3 linked regions of the Eleftheria terrae genome follow. The protein of the gene in region 2 interacts with the protein of the main gene of each other region in a pairwise test. Links are inferred from orthologs where the notes say so. Each region holds a gene or a part of one and is shown on either strand. Other genes may lie near its edges.

Region 1 (6,320 bases), 2.7 Mb from region 2 along the record:
CGGCACCGGCGTCGTCAAGGTCACGCCGGCCCACGACACCAACGACTATGCGGTGGGCCAGCGCCATCGCCTGCCGATGATCTGCGTGCTGACGCTGGACGCCAAGATCAACGACGAAGCCCCCGCCGCCTACCGTGGCCTGGACCGCTTCGAGGCCCGCAAGCAGGTGGTGGCCGACCTGCAGGCCCAGGGCTTCCTGGTCGACGTCAAGAAGCACAAGCTGATGGTGCCGCGCTGCGAGCGCACCGGCCAGGTCATCGAGCCGATGCTGACCGACCAGTGGTTCGTCGCCGTGAGCAAGCCGGGCGCCAACGGCAAGTCGATCGCCGAGGAAGCCATCGAGGTGGTGCAGGACGGCCGCGTGCGCTTCGTGCCCGAGCAGTGGACCAACACCTACAACCAGTGGATGAACAACATCCAGGACTGGTGCATCTCGCGCCAGCTCTGGTGGGGCCACCAGATCCCGGCCTGGTACGGCAACGACGGCCAGCTGTTCGTCGCCCGCAGCGAGGACGAGGCGCGCGCCCAGGCCCGCGCCGCCGGCTACGACGGCGAGCTGCGCCGCGACGAGGACGTGCTCGACACCTGGTTCTCCTCTGCGCTGGTGCCCTTCTCGTCGCTGGGCTGGCCCCAGCAGACCAAGGAGATGGACCTCTTCCTGCCCTCCTCGGTGCTCGTCACCGGCTTCGACATCATCTTCTTCTGGGTCGCCCGGATGATCATGATGACGGTGCACTTCACCGGCCAGGTGCCTTTCCGCGACGTCTACATCCACGGCCTGGTGCGCGACGCGCAGGGCAAGAAGATGAGCAAGTCCGAAGGCAACGTGCTCGACCCGGTCGACCTGATCGACGGCATTGGGCTGGAGCCGCTGCTGGAGAAGCGCAGCACCGGCCTGCGCCGCCCCGAGACCGCCTCGAAGGTGCGTGAGGCCACCAAGAAGGAATTCCCCGAGGGCATCCCGGGCTACGGCGCCGACGCCCTGCGCTTCACCTTCGCGGCGCTGGCCAGCCTGGGCCGCAACATCAACTTCGACTCCAAGCGCTGCGAGGGCTACCGCAACTTCTGCAACAAGCTCTGGAACGCCACCCGCTTCGTGCTGATGAACTGCGAGGGCAAGGACTGCGGCTTGGCCGAGCACGGCCCGGCCGACTGCGCCCCGGGTGGCTGGCTCGAGTTCTCGCAGGCCGACCGCTGGATCACCGGCGAGCTGCAGCGCGTGGAGCACGCGGTGGAACAGGGCTTTGCCGAGTACCGGCTCGACAACGTCGCCAACGCCATCTACCAGTTCGTCTGGGACCAGTACTGCGACTGGTACCTCGAAATCGCCAAGGTGCAGATCGCCAATGGCAACGAGGCCCAGCAGCGCGCCACCCGCCGCACCCTCATCCGGGTGCTCGAAACGGTGTTGCGCCTGCTGCACCCCATCACCCCCTTCATCACCGAGGAGCTGTGGCAGAAGGTCGCGCCGGTGGCCGGCCGCAAGGCGGCCGACGCTGACGATTCCATCATGCTTGCCCCCTATCCGCAGGCCCAGCTGGAGCGCATCGACCCGAAGGCCGACGCCTGGGTCGAGCAGCTCAAGGCCCTGGTCGGAGCCAGCCGCACCCTGCGCAGCGAAATGGGCCTGTCGCCGGCCGAGCGGGTGCCGCTCTACACCGTCGGCGACGCGGCTTTCGTGACGCAGGCGGCGGCGCTGCTGCAGACGCTGGCCAAGGTGAGCGAAGTGAAGGTCTTCGACGACGAGGCGGCCTTCGCGCAAGCCACCGCCCAGGCGCCGGTGGCGGTGCAGGGCGCGGTGCGTCTGGCGCTGCACGTCGAGATCGACGCGGCCGCCGAACGCGAGCGCCTGGGCAAGGAAATCAAACGCCTGGAAGCCGAGATCGCCAAGGCCCAAGGGAAACTTAGTAACGAAAGTTTTGTGGCACGTGCACCCGCTAACGTGGTGGAACAGGAAAAAGTACGGCTGCAAGAATTCACTGTTACGCTCCAAAAGGTGCGTGATCAGATCTCCAGGCTGGCTTGAAGCTTGCAGTACGGTCTGCCACTCGATATTTCAGGAGGAAAATACACATGCACGTCACTAAAGCCGTCTTTCCCGTCGCTGGCCTCGGCACCCGCTTCCTCCCCGCCACCAAGGCGCAGCCCAAAGAGATGCTGCCGGTGGTCGACAAGCCGCTGATCCAGTACGCCGTGGAAGAGGCTTATGAAGCCGGTATCCGCGAAATGATCTTCGTGACCGGTCGCACCAAGCGCCCGATCGAAGACCACTTCGACATGGCCTACGAACTGGAAACCGAGCTCGAAGCGGCCGGCAAGCACGAGATGCTGCGCATCCTGCAGTCCATCAAGCCGGACGACATGGAATGCGTGTTCGTGCGCCAGCCGAAGATGCTGGGCCTGGGCCATGCGGTGCTGTGCGCCGAGACCCTGGTCAACGGCCACCCCTTCGCCGTGATCCTGGCCGACGACCTGATGGTGGGCCGTCCCCCGGTGATGAAGCAGATGGTCAACCAGTTCGCCGACTGGAAGGCCACCATCGTCGCCGTGCAGGAAGTGCCGCCCGAGCACACCCGCCGCTACGGCATCGTCGACGGCATTGCGGTCAACGACCGCCTGGTCGACATCCAGCAGATCGTCGAGAAGCCGGCTCCGGAAGTCGCGCCCTCGCGCCTGGGCGTGGCAGGCCGCTACATCCTGACCTCGGGCATCTTCGACGAGATCCGCCGCCAACCCAAGGGCGTGGGTGGCGAGATCCAGCTGACGGACGGCATCGCCGGCCTGCTGCGTCGGGAGAAGGTGTTTGCCTATCGCTATGAAGGCACTCGTTATGATTGCGGTAGCAAGGAAGGCTTCCTGCAAGCCTCGGTCGAACTGGCCCTGGCTCACCCGCAACTGGGCCCCGGCTTCCGCGAATACCTGCAGAACCTGGACCTGTGACACCGAGCGCCGTCAGGCGCTTCACGACAAAGCGGCGCCCGGGCGCCGCTTTTTTTTCGCCTGGAGCGCGGTGCTGGAGAAGCCCGCGCGGGCGCCTCTCTTCAGCGGCGGCGCAGGACGTGGATGAACTCCTTGTCCTGCGTCTGCTGGTCCATCAGCTCATTGCCCGTCTGCTTCGCAAAAGCCTGGAAGTCGCGCAGAGAACCCGGGTCGGTCGACACCACCCGCAGCAACTCGCCGCTGTGCATTTCGGCCAGCGCCTTCTTGGCCTTGAGGATGGGCAGCGGGCAATTGAGCCCGCGGGTGTCGAGTTCCTTGTGGATGTCCATGCGCGTGTGTCCTTGAAGCTGCCATTCTAGGGCTTGGGCCATTCCATCCATTGCGGCTCATGACCGCGGGCGCGCAGCCACTGCGCCAGCAAGAGCCCGGTGCTGCCCGGCCAGCACCGCACGGTGTGCGGGGTGAACAGCCGGTATTCGGCCAGCTCGGGCGACAGCACGATCTCGCCGTGCGCCACCGCGTGATAGGCGATGATCACCTGGTTCATGCGCTGGAAGTCGCAGACCCCGTGCAGGGTCAGCGAGGACACCGACAGCGAGGTTTCCTCGGCGATCTCCCGCCGGATGCCGTCTTCCGGGCTTTCGCCCGCTTCCATGAAGCCGGTGATCAGGGCAAACATGCGACCCGGCCAGGCGGCATTGCGGGCCAGCAGAATCTGGTTGTCACGGTCCGACAGCTCAATGATGGCCGCCAGCACCGGCGTCGGGTTGTTCCAGTGGGTGAAGTCGCAGGCCGGGCAGCGCAACCGGTCGCGCTCGCCGTCATGTTGCGTCTGCAAGGCCGTGGCACAACAGGGGCAGAATCTGAAGTCCTTCACCATGCACTTTCATGTTGTGTCGAGAACTTCGCATGCTAACGAGTCCGCGCCGCCGGCGCTGTCACCTCGGCACGCCGCCTCTCGCTGTGTCACCAGCAACCAGCCCGGCCCGCATCCCCGCCTGGCGCAGGTGGTGGCCCGTCATCTGGGCAGCCGCTTCCTGCGGCCGGTGGCCGGCTACAGCCAGCAAGCCTTCGAACGGCTGGCGCAGCGCTGGGACGGCCGCTGCCCGCTGGTGCTGGACAGCGCCTGCGGTACCGGCGAAAGCACCGCGGTGCTGGCCCGGCGACACCCCGCCGCCCTGGTGATCGGCATCGACCAGTCGGCCGAGCGCCTGGAGCGCGGCCGACGCAAGCTGGCCGACACCCTGCCCGCGAATGCGCTGCTGCTGCGTGCCGACACGACCGACCTGTGGGCCCTGCTGGCGGAGCGCGGGGTCACGCTGGCCCACCATTACCTGCTCTACCCCAACCCCTGGCCGAAAGCCGAACACCTGCAGCGACGCTGGCATGGCCATCCGCGCTGGCGCGAGTTGCTGGCCCTCGGCGGGCAGCTGGAGCTGCGCACCAACTGGCAGCTGTATGCGCAAGAGTTCGCGCTGGCGCTGCGGCAGGCGGGCCAGGTTGCCGCGTTGCGCCCCCTGGTGGCCGAGGGCACCGCGCTGACGCCCTTCGAGCTGAAGTACGCCGCCTCCGGCCACCCGCTGTGGCAGGTGCAGGCCACCCTGGACGGCGGCGCACCCTCGCATCCATCTGCAGCGCGGGCCGGGGAGCCGGGCCGGGAGCGGGCCGGAGATCAGGCCGGGAAGACGCCGGTCGACAGGTAGCGGTCGCCGCGGTCGCAGACCACGAACACGATGGTCGCGTTCTCGACCTGCCGGGCCAGCTGCAGGGCGGCCCAGCAGGCACCCGCGGCGGAGATGCCGGCAAAGATGCCCTCCTCCGCGGCGAGGCGGCGTGCCATGTCCTCTGCATCGGCCTGGCTCACATGCACCAGCTCATCGACTTGGCTCGGGTCGTAGATCTTCGGCAGGTAGGCTTCGGGCCATTTGCGGATGCCGGGAATGCGCGAGCCTTCGCTGGGCTGTGCACCAATGACACGCACCTGCGGGTTCTTCTCCTTCAGAAAGCGGGAGACGCCGGTGATGGTGCCGGTTGTTCCCATCGCACTGACGAAGTGGGTGATGCGGCCCTCGGTCTCTTCCCACAATTCCGGCCCGGTGGTCTCGTAGTGAACCCGCGGGTTGTCGGCATTGGCGAACTGGTCGAGCACGCGGCCCTTGCCGTCGCGCTGCATCTGCTCTGCCAGGTCGCGCGCGTATTCCATGCCGCCGGCCTTGGGCGTGAGCATCAGCTCGGCACCGAACGCCTTCATGGTCTGGGCGCGCTCCACGCTGAGGTCTTCCGGCATGATCAGGAGCATGCGGTAGCCGCGGACGGCCGCCGCCATGGCCAGCGCAATGCCGGTGTTGCCCGAGGTTGCCTCGATCAGCGTGTCGCCCGGCTTGATCTCGCCCCGCTCCTCGGCCCGGCGGATCATGCTGATGGCCGGCCTGTCTTTCACCGAGCCTGCCGGATTGTTGCCTTCCAGCTTGCCCAGGACAACATTGCCGCGGCGCTCATTGTCGGCCCCCGGCAGGCGTTGCAGTTTCACGAGCGGCGTGCGGCCGATGGTGTCTTCGATCGTCTTGTACACAGGCATGAGCGTTCTCCTGCGCCGATTGTCTCAGGCTTGCCCCGGCCTCGCCCGAGGCTATGACATAATCGGCGGCTCGCACGCGGGGTGAAGTTCTTCACCCCCTTCTGCCCAGATGGCGAAATAGGTAGACGCAAGGGACTCAAAATCCCTCGCCAGCGATGGCGTGTCGGTTCGAGTCCGACTCTGGGCACCACCAGCATGGTCAGGAAGCACTCACCGTTTCCGCCGCATTCCCGCAGTTGTTCCGCCGCAGTTGTTCGCAAGAGCCAGCGCCACGAGGCGCCGGTTGGTCGACATGCATCGTCGCCCTGCCCCGCTCGTTCTTCTCCTGAGCCGGTCAGCGCGGCGTCGTGCCCTCCATCACTCGCTCGTTGTCCTCGATTCAAGCCGGGGACCTGCTGACGGTCTCGCAATAAATGCCGTGCCGGCGGCACCGGCTGAAACCGGCGCGCAGGCCCAGGCCCACTGGAACGACTTCCGTGCGGCGGTGCTGGCAGGCGGCCTGCCGACTGTCTCCAAGCCGACCCATTTCCCGATCGTCGTCACCAAGCCCTGTCACGACCAAGCGGCAGGCTGTCTACCGCCTTCAGCTGGCGCGTTGTGATGGCCAGCCCTGGCCGAGGCATCGGCCTGGAGGACGTGCCGATGAAGCAGCACATCGGCGCCCATCCAAGGGTGGACGACTGCCCCGCCCGACGGCGGGCGTCGGCAGCTGGAGCTCGCGCTGCAGGCCAAGGGGTGGCGCTTCGCAATGGCCTACTCGGCCGACGTCGGCCGCTGACACCCGGCGACCGCCGCAGCCCGC
Region 2 (10,468 bases):
ATATTGAAGATGTGCAGGATCACGTCGAGCTGGCGCTGATGCGCGGCGGCCACCACGAGATCGCGCGTGCCTACGTGCTGTACCGCGAGCGCCGCTCGCAGGAGCGCGCGCGCCAGGGCGAGCTGCCCGCCGCCGCTGCCGAGCCGACGCTGACGGTGCTGGACGGTGGCCAGCGCGTGCCGCTGGACCTGGGCAAGCTGCAGGCGCTGATCGAGTCGGCCTGCGCCGGCCTGGGCGCCGACGTCAAGCCGGAGCCGATCTTTGCCGAGACCAAGCGCAACCTGTACGACGGCGTGCCGATGGAAGAGGTGTTCAAGGCCTCCATCCTGGCGGCCCGCACGCTGATCGAGAAGGACCCCGGCTACACCAACGCCACCGCGCGCCTGTTGCTGCACACCATCCGCAAGGAGACGCTGGGCGAGGAAACCACCCACGAGCAGATGCACGAGCGCTATGCCGAGTACTTCCCGACCTTCGTGAAGAAGGGGGTGGACGCGGAGCTGCTGGACGAGAAGCTGCTGCAGTACGACCTGAAGCGCCTGGGCGAGGCCCTCAAGGCCGATCGCGACCTGCAGTTCGACTACCTCGGCCTGCAGACGCTGTACGACCGCTATTTCCTGCACATCGACAGCCAGCGCATCGAACTGCCGCAGGCATTTTTCATGCGCGTGGCCATGGGCCTGGCGCTCAACGAGATCGACCGCGAGGCGCGCGCGATCGAGTTCTACGAAGTGCTGTCGAGCTTCGACTTCATGTCGAGCACCCCGACCCTCTTCAACGCCGGCACCCGCCGTTCGCAGCTGTCGAGCTGCTACCTGACCACGGTGCCTGACGACCTGGACGGCATCTACGAGGCCATCAAGGAAAACGCGCTGCTGTCGAAGTTCGCCGGCGGCCTGGGCAACGACTGGACCCGGGTGCGCGCGCTGGGCTCGCACATCAAGGGCACCAACGGCAAGAGCCAGGGTGTCGTGCCCTTCCTGAAGGTGGTCAACGACACCGCGGTGGCGGTCAACCAGGGCGGCAAGCGCAAGGGCGCGGTCTGCGCCTACCTGGAGAGCTGGCACCTGGACGTCGAGGAATTCTTGGAGCTGCGCAAGAACACCGGCGACGACCGCCGCCGCACCCACGACATGAACACGGCGAACTGGATTCCCGACCTGTTCATGCGCCGCGTGATGGAGAACGGCGAATGGACGCTGTTCTCGCCCGCCACCTGCCCGGACCTGCACGACAAGTTCGGCCGCGACTTCGAGGAAGCCTACACGCGCTACGAGGACAAGGTGGCACGCGGCGAGATCAAGCTGTTCAAGAAGGTGCGCGCGGTCGACCTGTGGCGCCGCATGCTGTCGATGCTGTTCGAGACCGGCCACCCCTGGATCACGTTCAAGGACGCCTGCAACGTGCGCTCGCCGCAGCAGCACGTCGGTGTCGTGCACTCCTCCAACCTGTGCACCGAGATCACCCTGAACACCAATGACGGCGAAATCGCGGTCTGCAACCTGGGCTCGGTGAACCTGTCGCGTCACATCAAGGACGGCGGCATCGATCACGACAAGCTGAAGAAGACGGTGGCGACGGCGATGCGCATGCTCGACAACGTCATCGACATCAACTACTACGCCGTGAAGAAGGCGCGCGACTCCAACATGCGCCACCGTCCGGTGGGCCTGGGTGTGATGGCCTTCCAGGACAGCCTGTACGAGCTGCGCATCCCCTACGCCAGCCAGGCGGCGGTGGAGTTCGCCGACCGCTCGATGGAAGCGCTGTGCTACTACGCCTACTGGGCCTCGACCGAGCTGGCAGCCGAGCGCGGGCGCTACTCCAGCTACCGCGGCTCGCTGTGGGACCGCGGCATCCTGCCGATCGACTCGCTCGACCTGCTGGCCGAGCAGCGCGGCGGCTATGTCGAGGTCGACCGCAGCCGCACGATGGACTGGGACGCGCTGCGCGCCCGCATCCAGCAGTACGGCATGCGCAACTCCAACTGCGTGGCGATCGCGCCGACCGCGACCATCTCGAACATCGTCGGCGTGGATGCGTCGATCGAGCCCTGCTTCGGCAACTTGTCGGTCAAGTCCAACCTGTCGGGCGAATTCACCGTCATCAACGAGTTCCTCGTGCGCGACCTGAAGCAGCTCGGCCTGTGGGACGACGTGATGGTGATGGACCTCAAGCACTTCGACGGTTCGCTGCGCCGCATCGACCGGGTGCCCGAGGACCTGAAGCAGCTGTACGCGACCGCGTTCGAAATCGAACCCGCCTGGCTGGTGGAAGCGGCCGCACGTCGTCAGAAGTGGATCGACCAGGCGCAGTCGCTCAACATCTACATGGCCGGTGCGTCGGGCAAGAAGCTCGACGACACCTACAAGCTGGCCTGGACGCGCGGCCTGAAGACCACCTACTACCTGCGCACCATCGGCGCGACGCATGCCGAGAAGTCCACCATCAAGGCGGGCCAGCTCAATGCGGTGCCGACGCAAGGCGGCTCCGTCGGTGGCTACTCGGCAGTGGATGCAGCCGCTGCTGCAGCGCAGGCGCAGATCGCTGCGGCCGTGGCCAGCGAGCCGGCCACCGACGTGAAGTTCTGCGCCATCGACGACCCCACTTGCGAGGCTTGCCAGTAAGGCAAGGCCCGTGAGCGATGCGAGCCGCACGGGCTTGCATCGCTCACTGCCCGAGGGCGATCACACACCTCGGGCAGTACATCGATTGCGATGTCGATTCGCGTGTCTCATCAGGCGCTTGAAGCGATGCACGACCGCAACAAGTTCGTCGTGCGAATGTCAAGAAGTGCTTGGTGTTTGAACACAACACTCTCATAATTCACCGCTACAGGATGTCCACCATGTTGGCCTGGGAAGAAGAAGTCACTCCCTCGAATCATCAATCGACGAGCACCGCGCACAACCTCACCAGTGAAGCGCGGGCCATGTCCCCGTCGCCCCAACATCCGGTGTCTTCCTTCCCCACCTCTTCCTCCACGGCGGCAACGCAAGCTGCACATGCCGCATCGGCTGCATCGAGCCAGGTGCGCGCGAGCAGCGAGCGTCGCGTGAACGTCGCCGACAAGCGCATCATCAACGGCCAGACGGACGTCAACCAGCTGGTGCCCTTCAAGTACAAGTGGGCCTGGGAGAAGTACCTCGCGACCTGCGCGAACCACTGGATGCCGCAAGAGGTGAACATGTCGCGCGACATTGCGACATGGAAGGACCCCAACGGCCTGACCGACGACGAGCGCCGCATCATCAAGCGCAACCTCGGCTTCTTCGTCACTGCCGACTCGCTGGCCGCCAACAACATCGTGCTGGGCACCTACCGCCACATCACGGCGCCCGAGTGCCGGCAGTTCCTGCTGCGCCAGGCGTTCGAGGAGGCGATCCACACGCACGCCTACCAGTACATCGTCGAGTCGCTGGGCCTGGACGAGAGCGAGATCTTCAACGCCTACCACGAGGTGGCGTCGATCCGCGACAAGGACGAGTTCCTGATCCCGTTCATCGACAAGATCATGGACCTCAACTTCCACACCGGCACGCCCGAGAACGACCAGCAGCTGCTGAAGTCGCTCATCGTGTTCGCCTGCCTGATGGAAGGCCTGTTCTTCTACGTCGGCTTCACGCAGATCCTGGCGCTGGGCCGCCAGAACAAGATGACCGGCGCTGCCGAGCAGTACCAGTACATCCTGCGCGACGAGTCCATGCACTGCAACTTCGGCATCGACCTGATCAACCAGATCAAGCTGGAGAACCCGCACCTGTGGACGCCGGAGTTCAAGGCCGAGATCAAGGCGCTGTTCCTGAAGGCGGTGGAGCTGGAGTACCGCTATGCCGAGGACACCATGCCGCGTGGCGTGCTGGGCCTCAACGCTTCGATGTTCAAGGGCTATCTGCGCTATATCGCGAACCGGCGCGCCACGCAGATCGGCCTGGAGGAGCTCTTCCCGAACGAGGAAAACCCGTTCCCGTGGATGAGCGAAATGATCGACCTGAAGAAAGAGCGCAATTTCTTCGAGACCCGCGTCATCGAGTACCAGTCCGGTGGCGCGCTGTCTTGGGATTGAAGCGCGGGCACGAACGCTGCTCTCCAGGTCATGATGAAGAGATCAAGATTTGCAGCCAGTGACCAGCGGACTCAGAAACCGCAGGCACTGTCTGCCACCCCATTCACCGTACCAGGGCGTCTCTCCAAGACAGTCCAACGGGCGGTGAATCGCTGCGCTGTATCGAGCGGCGCAGTGATCTTTGCAACTTGATCAAGGAGAATCGATATGGCAACTGCAAAGAAAGCGGCCGCGAAGAAGGCTGCTCCCGCGAAGAAGGCCGCACCGGCCAAGAAGGTCGCCGCCAAGAAGGCAGCACCGGCGAAGAAGGCCGCTGCACCGGCGAAGAAGGCCGCTGTGAAGAAGGTCGCTGCGAAGAAGGCAGCACCGGCGAAGAAGGTTGCTGCGAAGAAGGCAGCGCCGGCCAAGAAGGTCGCCGCCAAGAAGGCAGCACCGGCGAAGAAGGTCGCGGCCAAGAAGGTCGTTGCCAAGAAGGCCGCTGCTCCGGCGAAGAAGGCCGCACCGGCCAAGAAGGCTGCTGCGAAGAAGGTCGCGACCAAGACCGCCGCTGCCAAGAAGCCGGCTGCCAAGAAGGCCGCTGCCAAGAAGGCTGCGAAGAAGCCCGCTGCGAAGAAGGCTGCTGCTGCGCCTGCTGCGGCTCCTGCGACGAAACCGGCCGCTGCTCCGGCTGCGAAGACCACGCTCAGCCCTCAGGCGGCCTGGCCCTTCCCGACCGGCGCGAAGCCCTGAGTCGTCCCAGCGCACTCTCAAGCCCGGCTCCGGCCGGGTTTTTTCATGGCGGCTCACAGCATGCCGAGCGGAGGTTCCCCGGTGGCGGAATGGCCGAGTTATCTGCGACGCAGCAGGCAGGGGCTGGAGATCGACCTCAGCGTGATTCCGAATGCCCGGCGCACCGAGCTGGTCGGCCTGCACGACGGTGCCTTGCGCCTTCGCCTGCAGGCTCCACCGGTCGACGGCAAGGCCAACGAAGCGGTGCTGCGGTGGCTGGCTGAGCGCCTGCAGCTGCCGCGCCAGCGGCTGGAACTGCTGCGCGGGCACAGCCACCGCCGCAAGACCGTGCTGGTGGCGTATGAGGGCGATGCGACGGTGTTGATCGAGCAGCTGCAGCCGCCGGCCTGACAGCCGTGCCCGCCAAGGGCGACAGCGGCCATGCCGTGCTGCGCAGCAGCGCGAGCGGGCCCGCCGGGGCCGGTGCGACCCCTGGGCTGGCTGGCAGGTGGCGGCGAGCCGGCCTCTGCCACGGCCACCCGCGCTGCAGCCTCAGCCGCGCATCACGGCGCGGCGCCCGGCCGGCGGCACGCCGGTCGCTCTGCCTGCGGCGCCTCCGGGGCCTTTTTGTTCCGCGGCAGCGTCAGTCGTCCAGGGCCAGCGCCGCACGATCCAGCGTGTGGTTCTGCGGTCCGTTGCAGGCGATCTTGATGGCGCCCACCCGGTTGCCCAGCTCGGCGCAGCGCTTGAGGCTCCAGCCGCGCTCCAGGCCGTAGAGCAGGGCGCCGCGGAAGGCGTCGCCGCAGCCCGTGGGGTCGACCACGCTGGTGGCCTTGATGCCGGGCACCCGCTCGGCCCGGCCTTGTGTCCAGACTTCGCAGCCCTCGGCGCCCAGCGTCACGACCACGCCCTGCAGGTGCGAGCTCGACAGCTCCGCGAGGCTCTGGCCGGTGCGCTCGGTCAGCAGCTTGGCTTCGTAGTCGTTGACGGCGACCCAGGTGGCCAGCGAAACGAAGCGCCGCAGTTCCTCGCCGTTGAACATGGGCAGGCCCTGGCCCGGATCGAAGATGAAGGGAATGCCGGCGGCCGCCAGCTGCTCGGCATGGCTCAGCATGGCCTCGCGGCCGTCCGGCGCGATGATGGCCAGCTTCACGTCGTCGCGGCGCTGCAGCTCGGTCTCGTGCGCGAACTGCATGGCGCCGGGGTGGAAGGCGGTGATCTGGTTGTTGTCCGCGTCGGTCATGATGATGGCCTGCGCGGTATAGCTGTGCGGCACGGCCCGTACATAGTCGGTGGCCACGCCCCAGCTGCGCAGGCGGTCCAGGTAGTCCTGGCCGTCGGCGCCCAGGGCTGCCACCACCAGCGGCTCGCCGCCCAGCAGCTTGTGCGTGTAGGCGATGTTGCCGGCACAGCCGCCGAACTCGCGCCTGAGCGTGGGCACCAGGAAGGAGACGTTCAGGATGTGGATCTGCTCCGGCAGGATCTGCTCCTTGAAGCGTCCGTGGAAGTTGGTGATGGTGTCGAACGCGAGGGAACCGCAGATCAAGGCAGACATGAAAGACTCCTGTGGAGGATGGCGGTGGCGGATGGCCGCTGCGCGGCCCGGCTAAGGATAGAAGGCTTCGACCGTGAAACCGGCAACACGTTGTCCCGGCGTGCTGAGTTCCAGCGACAGCGAGACTTCGCTGCGGGCGCCGATGGTGTCGGCCGTGCCGAAATCGGCGGGCGACAGGGCGCGGCGTGCCACCAGGTCTCCGTTGGTGTCGGTGAGGCTCAGGTCGATGGAGGGCAGCGCCAGCGGCACCGCGCCGCGATTGCGCAGCAGCACCGTGAGGCGGTAGGCATCGCTGCCGGTGCCGCGGGTCAGGCTGCTGCTGTCGAGCACGACGTCATCGATGCGGCGCAGCGGGCCGATGCGGCAACCCGCCGCCTGGCAGAGCTGCGTCAGCAGGGGGCGCAGGCCGGGCCGGTACACCGCGAGCCAGTCGCGCCAGTGCAGCGCCGCCTGCAGCGTGAGGGCTGCGGCCAGCAGCAGGGCAAGCAGGGAAAGGGCCAGCCGCATTCCCGGCGTGCGCCAGCGGGCCTGGCTTTCGGCCTGGCGCAGGAATTCGGGTGCGTGGCGGGCCTCGTCCTTGCGCTTGGCCGGCTTGCGCCCCCGCTTGCGCGGCTCGGCGGCCGGCCGGGGTTGCCAGGCGGGCGCACCGGTGGCGGGCGGCGCCGCCTCCAGCTCTTCTTCCTGCAGGTCGCTGTCGTAGCGGGCATTGGCGAAGCCGTCGTCGGCGTCGCGTTCCTGCTCGGGGCCGTAGGTGCTCTGGTCGAGAAAGCGCGAGTCCAGCACCTCGTAGGCGGTTGGCGCCTCGTCTTCTTGCTCTTCCTGGGCCGCCCTGGCTGCATGCGGCTCGGCCAGCGGGGCGGGCGCCACCGGCGCCGCAGGTGGTGGGGGGGGAGGCGGAGGAGGAGGAAGTGGTGGTGGCGGAGGTGGCGGAGGTGGCGGCTCCGGCCGGGCTTCAGGAGCGGCCGGCGGTGGCTCGGCCATCACCGGCGCCTCGGTGCCCGCGGACGGGCGCTTGTAATCGGGGCTGATGACCTCGGCCGGCGGCAAGGGGTCGCGGTCGAGGTCGAACAGGCCCTCGATCGCGTTGAACACCTCATTGCAGCGCCCGCAGCGCACCCAGCCTTCCGAGACCTTCAATTGGTCCTGCACCACCCGGAAGGTGGTGTGGCAGGCAGGGCAGCGGGTGGCCAGGCTCATCGGGCAGGCACTCTCATCAGGCGCAGGCGCAGGCGGTGGCCTGGCTCAAGCGGCAGCACCGACGCGGGCCGTCATCAGGATCCAGCCATCCTCGCTGTCGCTCACCTCGAGCGAGCACCAGGAGGCATAGGCGTCCTTCAGCTCCTGCTCCTGGCGCTGCAGGATGCCGGCGAGCACCAGGTGGCCACCGGCCTCGACATGGCCGGCCAGCAGCGGTGCCAGCAGCTTCAACGGCGTCGCCAGGATGTTGGCCAGCACCAATGGGTACTGCCCCTGGGCCAGCTCGGGCAGCCCGGCATGGAGCGTGACACCGTTGGCTTCGGCATTGGCCCGGGTCGACTCGACGGCGGCAGGGTCGATGTCCACCGCGTCGATGGCCGTGGCGCCGTGCAGCGCGGCACCGATGGCCAGGATGCCGGAGCCGCAGCCGTAGTCGAGCACCCGTGCCCAAGCGCCACGTCCGGCCTCCGCCTCGCGGGCGATCCAGCGCAGGCACATGCGGGTGGTCGGATGGGTGCCGGTGCCGAAGGCCAGGCCCGGGTCGAGCCGGATGTGGCGGCTCGCCTGGGCCGGTGGCTGGTGCCAGCTGGGCACGATCCAAAAGGCCGGCGTGATTTCCACCGGCGCGAACTGCGACTGGGTGAGGCGCACCCAGTCCTGCGCCTCGACCGCCTGGATGGCCACCACGTGGACGTCCTCGGCCCAGTCCTGCGCCAGCAGCAGGGTGGCGGCTTCGGTGGCTTCGGGCTCGGTCTGGAACAGGGCCCTCAGTGTCGAGCGGTCCCAACCTTCGCGCGGCGCCGGCATGCCGGGCTCGCCGAAGAGGGCGTGCTCGGCCTCGGTGTCGGCATCGGCGTCCTCCACCGAGACCGACAGCGCCTCCAGCTCCATCAGTGCGTCGGACACCGTCTCGACGTCGGCCTCGCGGGCCAGCAGGACAAGCTCGTACATGGTGGCGCCCGTCGCTTCAGCGCTTGTGCTGGCCAAGCCAGCCTTCGAGGTAGTGGATGCTGGTGCCGCCCTCGATGAACTTGGCGTCCACCATCAGCTCGCGGTGCAGCGGGATGTTGGTCTGGATGCCTTCCACCAGGGTCTCGGACAGCGCGATGCTCATGCGGGCCAGGGCCTGCTCGCGGGTGTCGCCGTGCACGATGACCTTGCCGATCATCGAGTCGTAGTTGGGCGGCACGAAGTAGTTGGTGTAGATGTGCGAGTCCACCCGCACGCCAGGGCCGCCGGGCGCGTGCCACATCGTGATGCGGCCGGGCGAGGGCGTGAACTTGTACGGGTCCTCGGCGTTGATGCGGCATTCGATGGCATGCCCGCGCATCGCGATGTGGCGCTGGGCGAAGGGCAGCTTCTCGCCGGCGGCGACGCGGATCTGCATCTGCACGATGTCGATGCCGGTCACCAGCTCCGTCACCGGGTGCTCCACCTGCACGCGGGTGTTCATCTCGATGAAGTAGAACTCCCCGTTCTCGTACAGGAACTCGAAGGTGCCGGCGCCGCGGTAGCCGATCTTCTTGCAGGCGTCGGCGCAGCGGGCGCCGATCTTCTCGATGATGCGGCGCGGGATGCCGGGCGCGGGTGCTTCCTCGATGATCTTCTGGTGGCGCCGCTGCATCGAGCAGTCGCGCTCGCCCAGGTAGACCGCATTGCGGTGCTGGTCGGCCAGCACCTGGATCTCGACGTGGCGCGGGTTCTCGAGGAACTTCTCCATGTAGACCGACGGGTTGCCGAAGGCCGCACCGGCCTCGCTGCGCGTGGTCTGCACCGCATGGATCAGGGCGGCCTCGGTGTGCACCACCCGCATGCCGCGCCCGCCGCCACCGCCGGCGGCCTTGATGATGACCGGGTAGCCGACGCTGCGGGCGATCTTGATGATCTCCTTCGGGTCTTCGGGCAGGGCGCCTTCGGAGCCGGGCACGCAGGGCACGCCGGCCTTGATCATGGCGTTCTTGGCCGAGACCTTGTCGCCCATCAGGCGGATCGACTCGGGGGTCGGCCCGATGAAGGCGAAGCCGCTCTTCTCGACCCGTTCGGCGAAGTCGGCGTTCTCGGACAGGAAGCCGTAGCCGGGGTGGATCGCCTCGGCGTCGGTCACCTCGGCCGCCGAGATGATGGCCGGCATGTTGAGGTAGCTCTGTGCCGAGGGGGCGGGGCCGATGCACACCGCCTCGTCGGCCAGCTTCACGTACTTGGCGTCGCGGTCGGCCTCGGAATAGACCACCACGGACTTGATGCCCATCTCACGGCAGGCGCGCTGAATGCGGAGCGCGATCTCGCCGCGGTTGGCAATGAGGATCTTCTTAAACATCTTGATCGGCTCGATGGCCGCGCGCGGAGCGCGCAGCACGATACGCTGTCGGCAACAACCCCGCCGGGAGGCAGGGTCGTGCGTCGAGTCTCACGCCGCAGCTTGCGGCAGGGCGGTGCGTCGGTTCGGGCACCGGGCCAGCTCACTCGATGATGAACAGCGGCTGGCCGTATTCGACGGCCTGGCCGTTCTCGCACAGGATCTTGGTGACCGTGCCGGACTTGTCGGCCTCGATCTCGTTCATGATCTTCATGGCTTCGATGATGCAGATGGCCTCGCCTTCCTTGACCTGCTGGCCCAGCTCGGCGAAGGGCTTGGCGCCGGGGCTGGAAGCGCGGTAGAAGGTGCCGACCATCGGCGACTTCACGACGTGGCCGCTGATCTCGGCCGGCGCGGCCGGCACGGGGGCCGCGGCCGCCGGTGCCGGCGCGGCGGCAGCCGCCTGTTGCGGCGCCTGCTGCATCACGGGGGCCGGCATGTAGGGCGCCGCACTGGCGACCTGGCCATCTGACTTGACGATGCGCACCTTGCCGTCGGCTTCGGTGATCTCCAGCTCCGAGATGTTCGACTCGGACACCAGATCGATCAGTGTTTTCAGCTTGCGTAGGTCCATGGTGCTCTCCAA
Region 3 (10,430 bases), 460 kb from region 2 along the record:
AGCAATAGACGTGCTCAACAACCATAACCGTGACAAATGTCCCGGAAACAGGGGGCTCCAGTAACCCGCCGTGACGCAGTGCGCAAGACGCTTGCATCAAAGTGCGGCTTGCAACCGCGCCACCGCTTCTTCCAGCAGGTCCATCCGGCTGGCATAAGACAGGCGGATATAGCGCTCCGCAGCGGCGCTGCCGAAGTCACGCCCCGGCGTCAGTGCAAGCTGGGCGCGCTGCATCAGCTCGAACACGAAGTCCCAGCTGCTGGCATGGTGGGCGGAGCAGTCGGCCCAGGCGTAGAAGGCGCCGTCGGGCAGCACCGGCACGGTGAGGCCCAGCCGGTTCAGCGCCGGCACCAGGAAATCGCGGCGGCGGCGGAATTCGGCACGGCGCCGCTCGTATTCGGCCAGGCTCTCCGCCTCGAAGCAGGCCAGCGCCGCATGCTGCGCCACGGTGGAGGGGCAGATGTAGAGGTTCTGCGCCAGCTTCTCCACCACCGGCACCATGGCCTCAGGCACCACCATCCAGCCGAGCCGCCAGCCGGTCATGCTGAAGTACTTCGAGAAGCTGTTGATCGTGACGATGTCGTCGCCCAGCGCCAGCGCGCTGTGGCCATAGGTATCGTCGAAGCTCAGGCCCAGGTAGATCTCGTCGACCACCGTCACGCCCTGCTGCCGGCGCACCAGCTCGGCGATCGCCCGCATCTCGCTCGGATGGATGGAGGTGCCGGTGGGGTTGGAGGGGGAGGCCAGCAGCACCCCGCGGGTGCGCTCCTCCCAGGCCGCCTCGACGGCGGCGGCACTGAGCTGGAAGCGCTGCTCCGGCCCGCTTGGCAGCAGCACCGGGCGGCCCTGCGCGGCCGACACGAAATGGCGGTTGCAGGGATAGCTCGGGTCGGGCATCAGGATCTCGTCACCGGCGTCGACCAGGGCCAGGCAGGCCAGCTGCAGGGCGCCGGAGGCGCCGGCAGTCAACACGATGCGCCGGGCCGGCACCTGCACCCCGAAGCGGGCCAGGTACCAGGCGCTGATGCGTTCGCGCAGCTCGGGCAGGCCGAGTGCGGGGGTGTACTGCGTGCGGCCGCCGCGGATGCAACGCTCGGCGGCCTCCTGCACCAGTGGCGCGGCGGTGAAGTCCGGCTCGCCGATGTTCAGGTAGATCATCGGCCGGCCGCCCCGGGCGGGATCGCAGACGGCGCTGCGGGCCAGCTCGTCGGCCGCCTTTGCGCACTCCATCACATAGAAGGGCTCGATCTGCCCGGTGCGCGCGGCGAACTTCATCGGGCGCTGCTCAGCGGCGGGCGTTGCGGGCCGCTTCGACCTCGGCCGGCCGCAAGTCGACGGCCGCCTTGTCGAGCACGCCGTTCACATACTTGTGGCCGTCGGTGCCGCCGAAGCTCTTGGCCAGCTCCACCGCCTCGTTGATCGCCACCTTGTAGGGGATGTCGATGCAGTGCTTGAGCTCGTAGGCGCCGATCATCAGCACCGCGTGCTCCACCGGCGACAGCTCGGTGGTCTTGCGGTCGACATGGCGCGACAGCAGCGCGTCGATGTCGGCGGCCTCGCGGATGCAGCCGTACAGCAGGGCGTCGAAGTGGGCTGCGTCGGCCTTGGAGAAGCCTTCGATCTCGGCGCGCACATGCGCCTCGATCTCGGCACCTTCCGCGCCGGACACCAGCCACTGGTACAGGCCCTGCAGCGCAAACTCCCGCGAGCGCCGGCGGGCCGACTTCTGCTGCGGGCGCTTGCCCTGGGGTTTGGCCGGCGGCTTGCCGGCGGATTTGTCGTCGGGCATGCTCATCACGTCAGGTCTTCCAGCAGGTTGGCCATCTCGACCGCCACGCGCGCAGCGTCGCGGCCCTTTTCCTCGGCACGGGCCCAGGCCTGGGCCTCGTTCTCGACGGTGAGGATGGCATTGGCCACCGGCAGCTGGTGGTCGAGCGAGACACGAGTGACGCCGGCGCCGCTTTCGTTGGCCACCAGCTCGAAGTGATAAGTTTCGCCGCGGATGATGCAGCCGAGCGCGATCAAGGCATGGAAGCGCTCGCTCTCGGCCATGACCTGCAGGGCCACCGGCACCTCGAGCGCGCCGGGCACTGTCACATGCTCGATGTGCTTGGCCGATACCTTGAGCGCATGCAGCTCCGCCAGGCAGGCTTCGGCCAGCTTGGCGGTGATGGGTTCGTTGAAGCGGGCCTGCACGATGCCGATGCGCAGGTCTTCGCCATCGAGTTCAATTGCCTGGCCCTTGTCTGCGCCTTGCATGGGATGTCCTTTGAGTAGGGGGTTGGTGCGCGGCTCAGGCCTCGGGGCCGAAGAAGCCGGTCACTTCGAGGCCGTAGCCGACCATGCTCGGCATGCGGCGCGGGCTGCCGAGCAGCTTCATGCGGGTCACGCCCAGGTCGCGCAGGATCTGCGCGCCCACGCCATAAGTGCGCAGGTCGATCTGGCCGCGCTGGCGCAGGCGCTCGGTGGCCTCCGGGCGGAAGTGCTCCAGCATGTCCTCGGCGCTTTCGCCGCAGTTCATCAGCACCGCCACGGCGCGTGGCTCCTGCTGCAGCCGCGCCAGCGCCTTGCCCAGCGGCCAGGAGTGGCTGCATTCGCCAGCGTCGAGCAGGTCGAGCACCGACAGCGGCTCGTGCACGCGCACTGCCACTTCGTCTTGCTCGTTCCACTCGCCGACGGTCAAGGCCAGATGCAGGCCGTCGGAGCGGTCGCGGTACGCGATGCAGCGGAATTCACCCTGGGCGGTGCGCAGCAGGCGTTCGCCGGCGCGCTGGATGAGGGTTTCGTTGCGGCTGCGGTATTCGATCAAATCGGCAATGGTGCCGATCTTCAGGCCGTGTTCGCGGGCGAAGATCTCGAGGTCGGGCAGGCGCGCCATGCTGCCGTCGTCGTTCATGATTTCGCAGATGACGGCCGCCGGCGTCAGCCCCGCCATGCCGGCCAGGTCGCAGCCGGCCTCGGTATGGCCGGCGCGCATCAGCACACCGCCCTCCTGGGCCTGAAGCGGAAAGATGTGGCCGGGCTGGACCAGGTCACGCGCGGTGCTGTCGCGCGCCACCGCCACCTTCACGGTCTGCGCCCGGTCAGCGGCCGAAATGCCGGTGGTGACACCCTGCGCCGCCTCGATCGAGACGGTGAAGGCGGTGCCGTGCTTGGTGCCGTTGCGGGTGGCCATCGGCGGCAGCTGCAGGCGCTCGCAGCGTTCCTTCGTCAGGGTGAGGCAGATCAGGCCACGGCCGAACTTGGCCATGAAGTTGATCGCTTCGGGCGTGACATGGTCGGCGGCGAGCACGAGGTCGCCTTCGTTCTCGCGGTCTTCTTCGTCGACCAGGACGACCATGCGGCCGGCAGCCAGCTCGGCGATGATTTCAGGAACGGGGGAGATGGGCATGATGGGGCGCAATTGTAGGTGAGTGGCCTGCCCGCGCCGGCCTTCGCCGGGCCCGCGCAGCGCCGTCCTGGCAGCTTACGCGGCAGGCTTCACGCCGGCCGTGAGCATGCGCTCGACGTAGCGGGCGATGAGATCGATCTCGAGGTTCACCCGTGAGCCGGCACGCAGGCTGCCGAGGGTGGTGTGCTCGAGCGTGTGCGGGATCAGGTTGATGGTGAACTCGCTGCCCTCGGCGAGATCGGTGACGCGGTTGACGGTCAGGCTGACGCCGTTGACGGTGACCGAACCCTTGTAGGCGAGGAAGCGCGCCAGCTCGGCCGGCGCGACGATGCGCAGCTCCCAGGATTCGCCGATCGGCGCAAAGTGGCTGACCTGGCCGATGCCGTCGACATGGCCGCTCACCAGGTGGCCACCCAGGCGGTCCTGCGGGCGCATCGCCTTTTCGAGGTTGACCGGCCCGGCAGCATCGAGGCCGGCGGTCTTGTCGAGGCTTTCGGCCGAGATGTCGATCGTGAAGCGGGCGGTGGCCGGGTCCATCGACGTGACAGTCATGCAGGCGCCGTTGAGCGCGATGCTGTCGCCGAGCTGAACGTCGTCCAGGTAGCCGGGCGGGGCCTGGATGGACAAGCGCTTGCCGTGGGCGGCCGTGGCACCGATGGCCTCGGCCGTGACGATGCGGCCGAGGCCGCTGATGATGCCGGTGAACATGACCCCATTGTCGCAGGTCATCGGCCGGCGTGTGAGGCGCTGCGCGGCCGGCCGTCGTCCCGCAGGGTGCCCGGGCGCGCATGGAATGCTGGCGGCCCGCACGCGTCGTGCGCGCGACTGCCTCGCGGCATGGCCACGGCCGACCTCGCCCCGCCTGTCAGTCCGGGTGGCGCTCCCTGCGGCGGGCGCGCAGGCGGAGGTCGTCGCCCAGGCGCTCGACGTCGATGAACTCCAGCGCACGAGCCTCGCCCAGCGCGGCGAGCGGGCCGAACTGCATCATCTCGCGGCCCAGCCCGATGAGCTTGGGCGCCAGGTACACCAGGAATTCATCCACCAGGTCGGCCTCGACCAGCGCACCGTTGAGCCGGTGCCCGGCCTCGACATGCAGGTCGTTGACCTGGCGTGCGGCCAGGTCGCGCAGCATCGCCGACAGGTCAACCCGCCCCCGCGTGGCGGGCAGCACCACCACCTCGGCGCCCGCTGCCTGCAACGCGGCGCGGCGTTCGGCATGGTCCTGGGCGGCGTAGACCAGCACCGACCCCGGCACCTGCAGCAGGCGGGCGTGCGCCGGCGTGCGCAGTTGCGAGTCGAGCACCACGCGCAGCGGCTGGCGGGGGGCCTCGACCTCCCGGACGTCGAGGCGCGGGTCATCGTCGAGCACGGTGCCGATGCCAGTGAGGATGGCGCCGGCCCGGGCGCGCCAGCGGTGGCCGTCGACGCGGGCTGCGGTGCCGGTGATCCACTGGCTGGCGCCGTTCTGCAGCGCGGTGCGGCCGTCCAGTGACGCCGCCACCTTCAGTCGCACCCAGGGCAGGCCCCGCGTCATGCGCGAGAAGAAGCCGGGATTGACCTCGCGAGACGCCTCCTCGAGCAAGCCGACGCTCACCTCGATGCCGGCCGCCCGCAGTCGCTCGATGCCGCGGCCGGCCACCAGGGGATTGGGGTCCTGCGTCGCCACCACCACCCGCCGCACGCCTTCGCGCACCAGGGCGTCGGCGCAGGGCGGCGTCCGCCCGAAATGGCTACACGGCTCCAAGGTCACGTAAGCGGTCGCATCACGGCCGCTGTGCCCGCGCACCTTCATGTCGGCCAGCGCCCGCGCTTCGGCGTGGGGGCCGCCGACGCGGTCGGTGCGGCCGGTGCCGATCACTTCTCCGTCTGGCGACACGAGCACGCAACCGACGGCCGGATTGGGTGGGCTCAGGGGTGCGGAAGCGCGCGCCAGCTCAAGCGCGGCCTGCATGTGAAATATGTCTCGATCCCCGTCGCTCACGGTACTTGTCTCATTTGTTACAAATTCGGGGGCTAGGCAAAACCCAGCCTCCTGTGCCGTTGCGCACACCGTTCGTCACAGAGAATGCGCAAGTCACCCACTCCATCGCCAGAATCGCGCCATGCAAAAAAATCGCCCCCCACTGGTGCCCCGCCGGCTGTTTGCCGGACCGGCCCGCTCGGCCGGGTTCACCTTGATCGAGCTGATGGTCACGGTGACCGTCGTGGCGATTGTCATGGCGCTCGCGGCGCCGAGTATGCAGGCGTTTCTGACCAGCCGTGCGATCGCCTCGCATGTGGACGCGTTCGGTTCGGCAGTGCGGCTGACACGCTCGGAGGCGTTGAAGCGCAGCGGCACGGCCAGCATGTGCATGAGCGTGACGACGGAAGAGGCGGCCCCCACGTGTGCCGCCGACGAGGATGGCGGGTGGCATTCCGGATGGCTGGTGTTTGCCGATCCGGACGGCGACGGTGCCTACACCGCAGAAAGCGAGGAGTTGATTGCGGTGCAACAGCCGCTGACGTCCAGCGGCGGCGTGACCTGGAATGCCAACTCGACGTCCATCACCTTCCGCGCCAACGGTTTGGCCACCGCGAGCGTGATGGCAACCATCACCTTCGATCCCAAGATGCCCTCCGATGCGTCTGAGCGCGACCGTTTCGTGCGAACGCGCTGCCTCACGGCGCAGGGGCGGCTCGGCAAGTGCATCGTCCAGACGGGCGATCCGGACGGCAGCGCCGGCTCGGGCGAGGGGACGTAACCATGAGATCAGCATCCATAGTGAAGCAGTCATTGCAGGGCCCGCGGGCCGTTCTTCGCAAGCGCCAGCAGGGCGTGTCGCTGATCGAGATCCTCGTCTCGATCTTGATCATGTCTTTTGGCGTTCTCGCTTTGGCGGCGTTGATCGGCAACGCGAGCCGCTACAACAAGACCACCGAGTTCCGGTCCATTGCGACGCTGCTGGCCGCCGACATCGGGGACCGTATGCGGGCGAATCCGGCCGGCGCGATGGCGGACCAGTACAACCTGAAGAACGATTACGCCGAGCTTGACGAAGCGCCAGAGGTTCCCGATTGTGCCGACCCCGCCAACTGCACGCCGGCCGAAATCGCAGATCGGGACATGGCGGAGTGGCGCGGCAATCTGTTCCGCTTGCTGCCCGGAGGCAATGCCTATGTCGACCGCGACAGTGCGAGCAATGCAGTGAATGTCTGGATCGCCTGGAAAGACCCGGGCAGTAGTTCCGACGTAGATCGGCCCGAAGGCGAGTGCCCGGGCGGGTACGCATCGGGCGATGACGCTGGCAGCGGCGAAGAAGCGGAAGCCGAGGCTCCTCCGCGGTGTTCGTATTTCAGGATCGAGCTATGAAGAGCAGATTGCAGCTTCGCCAGCGGGGCTTGTCGCTGGTCGAGGTGATGGTGTCGCTGGTGATCGGCCTCGTGGTGATCGGTGTGGTGCTGTCCACCTACCTTGGGGCCGGGGTGGGTGGGCGCCATAGCAGCGCCATGGCACAGATCACCGAAGACGCAACGGTCGCCTTGAACATCATGCGGGCGCAGATCGAGATGGCCGGCTTCAGTCAGCCCAACGCAGTGGACACCGATGGCCGCTGGGCCAAGGCCTATGCCGGCTCGGCGATTTTCGGCTGCGACAAAGGTTTCAAGGACGCCAAGAAGAGCCTGCAGGAACTGATTGCAGGCGGCTGCAACGCCGAAGGAAGCAATGACGCCATTGCTATCGCCTATCAGGCGGATGCCAGCACGGTGGTTGTCACCAGCGACGGCACGCCGGCTGATTGCCTCGGCCAGAACCTGCCGCTCGACGGGGGCATCTACGTCGCCTACAACCGCTTCTACGTTGACACTGGTGCCGACGGCGTGACCCCAGCGCTCTATTGCCGTGGCAACGGTGGTGGCGATCCCAGTACAACGTCCCATCAGCCTCTGGTCGAGAACATTGTCGGGCTCCAACTCAACTATGGCGTGGCCAACGTCGCTACGCCGACCCAGGTGGCGCGCTACCGGAACGCGGCGGATCTTGCCCCGGACGACTGGAACCGCGTGATCGCCGTGCGCGTCTGCGTGGTCGTTCAAAGTGCGGACAACGTGATGGACGAGGCCACCGCCTACTACGGATGCGACGGCACCAAGGTCGACCCAGCCGATGGCGACCGCAAGATGTACCGCGCCTTTCATTCGACCATCGTGTTGCACAACCGCCTGGGGGCACCTGCATGACCGAGTTCTCGCAAGTGCGGCGGCTTGACCGCCCGCGAAAGAAGGTGGCTGTCCGGGCGCAGTCCGGCGTGGTGCTGCTGGTGGTGCTGGTGATGCTGGTGGTCATCGGCTTCACCTCGGTCAGCGTGATGCGAGGCGCCCTGAACGCGGACCTCGTGAGCAACAACGAACGCATGCAGACACTGGCGACCCAGGGCGCACAGATCGGATTGCGCTATTGCGAGAGTTTGCTCAGGCTGTCGGACCCGCAGCGCGCGGAGAAGGGCTTCAACCTGCAGCCGAAGGCCACCGGAGCGAAGGCCGCATGGGAGACGGCAGACAAGTGGAGCGACGCGACGGTTCGCGTCCAGGTCCCCGACGAGTGGCTCGAGCCCGAGGACAACTCGGTCGACCTGATCACGCCGGAATGCATGGCGGAGATGAGCACGATGGGCACCGCTGATGTGATCCTCGTGACCGCCCGCGGATTCAGCCCCGACTACACCGCCAACGCCGAAACCAAGGCGACCGAGAGCGGCACGGTGATCTGGCTGCAATCGATCCTGCGCCTGGCGCCTGCGCCGGCAGCGCCGTGAAGAACAAGGAGAAAACAATGAAGCCCACAGCATGCGCTCCGCAGCGCTCCGTGTTTTCCAGAACCGTGGTGTGTGTCACGGTGGTGGCCCTGCAACTTGGCGCGTTGACGCCTGCCTGGGCGGCCGATACCGCGCCTTCGCAGAAGCCGCTGCTGCGTCGCGAGGGCGGGGTGCCGAAGGCCAACGTGATGCTGACCATCGACGATTCCGGCTCGATGCGCGCCAATCACATGCCGGAGAACACCTTCAAGGTCAACGGCTACGACGTCACCTTGCCCTACACCGGCGCTGCCCGGGTCATGGACGTCCTGCCGGACGATCCGACCCCGCTCGGCAACATGACCATTCTGGGCAGCGTCACCGCGATCAGAAACAGCAACTCGGTCTTCCAGCGCCAATTCCGTTCGCCGGATGTCAACTCCATCTACTACAACCCAGAGGTCCGCTACCTGCCCTGGATGAAGCCGGGCGGTGGCCGCTTCCCGGATGCGGTTCCCACGAGCGCATACTGGAATCCGGTGGACACGACGCAAGGGACGGTCGACTTGACGGCGACCATTTCTTCGTCGAGGAAGCGGTGGTGCACGAACCCGTCGACTGACGCCTACTGCCCCACTGCCGATGCGCAGGTGTCGCGGGGCTTGTACTACCGCCTGAAGGCGGGCACCGACCCGAGGGTCGCGGCCAACTACGTCCAATACGACATCAACGACAGCGGCCCATTTCCGAAGGCGGCTGGGCGCACCGACTGCACCGGTGCGACCTCCTGCACCCGTGACGAGGAGCGCAAAAACTTTGCGAACTGGTTCACCTTCTACCGCACCCGGATGTTCCTGACGAAGGCAGCAATTTCGGAAGCGCTGCATGGCGTCGATAACACCGTGCGCATGGGCTGGGGCTCCATCAACCATTCGACGGTCGCTGACATTCAAGGCGTCAACACGTCCGTCATCCGGATGGGCGTGAACGATCTCGACGCCACTCAGCGCTCGGCCCTCCTCACGCAGATCCAGAGCAAGACCTTCATCGCGAACGGTTCGACGCCGCTGCGTACCGCGATGGACACGGTGGGCGTCTACTTCCAGCGCAATGACGCGAAGGGGCCCTGGAGCGCGAAACCCGGCACCGTGACGGGCGCTGCCGACCTGTCCTGCCGTCGCGCCTACAACATCCTGATGACCGACGGCTACTACAACGACAGCTACAACGCCGCGGGCAACGCCGATAACACCAATGGTGATTCCTATGCGAGCTCGGCGCCGACGGGAGCCGCTTACACGCGCTACACCGCCGAACGGCCCTACAAGGACGACTACTCCAACACCCTCGCCGACGTGGCGATGAAGTATTGGAAGAAGGATCTGCGCCCGGACCTGGCCAACAAGGTCAATCCCCAGCCCGCGACCGATGAGGTGCCCGGCGGCGACCCTGCGTACTGGCAGCACCTGACGCAGTTCACCGTCGGCCTGGGCGTCAAGGGCACCCTCGATCCGAAGAAGGACTTGCTCGCGCTGACCAAGGGCACCAAGTCCTGGACGGACGACGAGATTGATGACCTGTGGCACGCCGCCGTGAACTCACGTGGCCGCTTCTTCTCCGCCACGAATTCGGGCGAGCTCGCCAAGGCCATTTCCAGCGCGCTGGGTTCGGCGGCGGGTCGTGATGGGCTGAAGGAAGCGGGTGTGGCGTCGGCCGGTCCCATCCTGCAGGATGGCAACCGCAAGTACGTGCCCAGCTATACCTCGGTCAAGTGGACTGGAGAGCTGGAGGCGTTCTCTCTCGACGCGAACGGCGTGGCGGGCAGCACGCCCCTGTGGAAGGCGAGCGAAAAGCTGCCGGCCCACGGACTGCGCCAGATCTACACCTGGGACGCCGTCAACAAGAAGGTCGTGCCCTTCACCTGGGCCGGCATGCCGGACGCGACCCGCAAGCTGATCGGCACTGATGTGTCCGAATCCCTGGTCAATTACCTTCGCGGCGACACGTCGAACGAAGGTACTGAAACCACCAACTTCCGGATTCGCGCCGGGAAATTGCCGGACTTCGTCAACTCGCCTCCTTCCCTGGTGGGCGGCAACGTCGACATGTTCTACGAAACGCTGCCGATCGGCGGCAAGACGTATCGCGAGTATGTCGACGCGAAGAAGAAGCGCGACCCGGTGATCTTCCTCGGAGGCAACGGCGGCATGCTGCATGCGTTCCGCGACACGCTGGTCACGCCGGCGCCGGCCAATGCAGGAACTGAA

What was found.
Region 1: the proteins of accC (region 2) and cysM interact in binary tests that used the Escherichia coli proteins (3 or more experiments, as listed by UniProt). The link is inferred for Eleftheria terrae from one-to-one orthologs.
Region 3: the proteins of accC (region 2) and ribD interact in binary tests that used the Escherichia coli proteins (3 or more experiments, as listed by UniProt). The link is inferred for Eleftheria terrae from one-to-one orthologs.

Annotation. Positions count from the first base shown.
Region 1 is NZ_CP106951.1:1,746,593-1,752,912, forward strand. What follows is about bases 3,566-6,314. They hold cysM (cysteine synthase CysM), read right to left. Parts: upstream 5,519-6,314; coding sequence 4,613-5,518; downstream 3,566-4,612. Other genes in these bases: N7L95_RS07720 (NUDIX domain-containing protein), read right to left, coding at 3,566-3,820; trmB (tRNA (guanine(46)-N(7))-methyltransferase TrmB), read left to right, coding at 3,951-4,643. Also shown: N7L95_RS07705 (valine--tRNA ligase), read left to right, coding at 1-2,026; UTP--glucose-1-phosphate uridylyltransferase GalU, read left to right, coding at 2,074-2,940; N7L95_RS07715 (sulfurtransferase TusA family protein), read right to left, coding at 3,042-3,269; more of N7L95_RS07720, read right to left, coding at 3,296-3,565. UniProt on the Escherichia coli protein: Two cysteine synthase enzymes are found. Both catalyze the same reaction. Cysteine synthase B can also use thiosulfate in place of sulfide to give cysteine thiosulfonate as a product.
Region 2 is NZ_CP106951.1:4,415,975-4,426,442, forward strand. What follows is about bases 7,669-10,468. They hold accC (acetyl-CoA carboxylase biotin carboxylase subunit), read right to left. Parts: upstream 9,844-10,468; coding sequence 8,494-9,843; downstream 7,669-8,493. Other genes in these bases: prmA (50S ribosomal protein L11 methyltransferase), read right to left, coding at 7,669-8,477; accB (acetyl-CoA carboxylase biotin carboxyl carrier protein), read right to left, coding at 9,986-10,456. Outside these bases: N7L95_RS19760 (ribonucleoside-diphosphate reductase subunit alpha), read left to right, coding at 1-2,627; N7L95_RS19765 (ribonucleotide-diphosphate reductase subunit beta), read left to right, coding at 2,849-4,066; N7L95_RS19770 (histone H1-like DNA-binding protein), read left to right, coding at 4,274-4,795; N7L95_RS19775 (DUF167 domain-containing protein), read left to right, coding at 4,856-5,185; N7L95_RS19780 (carbohydrate kinase family protein), read right to left, coding at 5,418-6,329; N7L95_RS19785 (zinc-ribbon and DUF3426 domain-containing protein), read right to left, coding at 6,381-7,526; more of prmA, read right to left, coding at 7,572-7,668. UniProt on the Escherichia coli protein: This protein is a component of the acetyl coenzyme A carboxylase complex; first, biotin carboxylase catalyzes the carboxylation of the carrier protein and then the transcarboxylase transfers the carboxyl group to form malonyl-CoA.
Region 3 is NZ_CP106951.1:4,881,456-4,891,885, forward strand. Bases 3,300-6,061 are described here. They hold ribD (bifunctional diaminohydroxyphosphoribosylaminopyrimidine deaminase/5-amino-6-(5-phosphoribosylamino)uracil reductase RibD), read right to left. Parts: upstream 5,343-6,061; coding sequence 4,257-5,342; downstream 3,300-4,256. Other genes in these bases: ribBA (bifunctional 3,4-dihydroxy-2-butanone-4-phosphate synthase/GTP cyclohydrolase II), read right to left, coding at 3,300-3,391; N7L95_RS21840 (riboflavin synthase), read right to left, coding at 3,467-4,099; N7L95_RS21850 (GspH/FimT family pseudopilin), read left to right, coding at 5,494-6,061. Also shown: N7L95_RS21820 (pyridoxal phosphate-dependent aminotransferase), read right to left, coding at 97-1,275; transcription antitermination factor NusB, read right to left, coding at 1,286-1,789; ribH (6,7-dimethyl-8-ribityllumazine synthase), read right to left, coding at 1,795-2,259; more of ribBA, read right to left, coding at 2,294-3,299; more of N7L95_RS21850, read left to right, coding at 6,062-6,132; type IV pilus modification protein PilV, read left to right, coding at 6,153-6,740; N7L95_RS21860 (PilW family protein), read left to right, coding at 6,737-7,609; N7L95_RS21865 (hypothetical protein), read left to right, coding at 7,606-8,184; N7L95_RS21870 (pilus assembly protein), read left to right, coding at 8,202-10,430. UniProt on the Escherichia coli protein: Converts 2,5-diamino-6-(ribosylamino)-4(3h)-pyrimidinone 5'-phosphate into 5-amino-6-(ribosylamino)-2,4(1h,3h)-pyrimidinedione 5'-phosphate.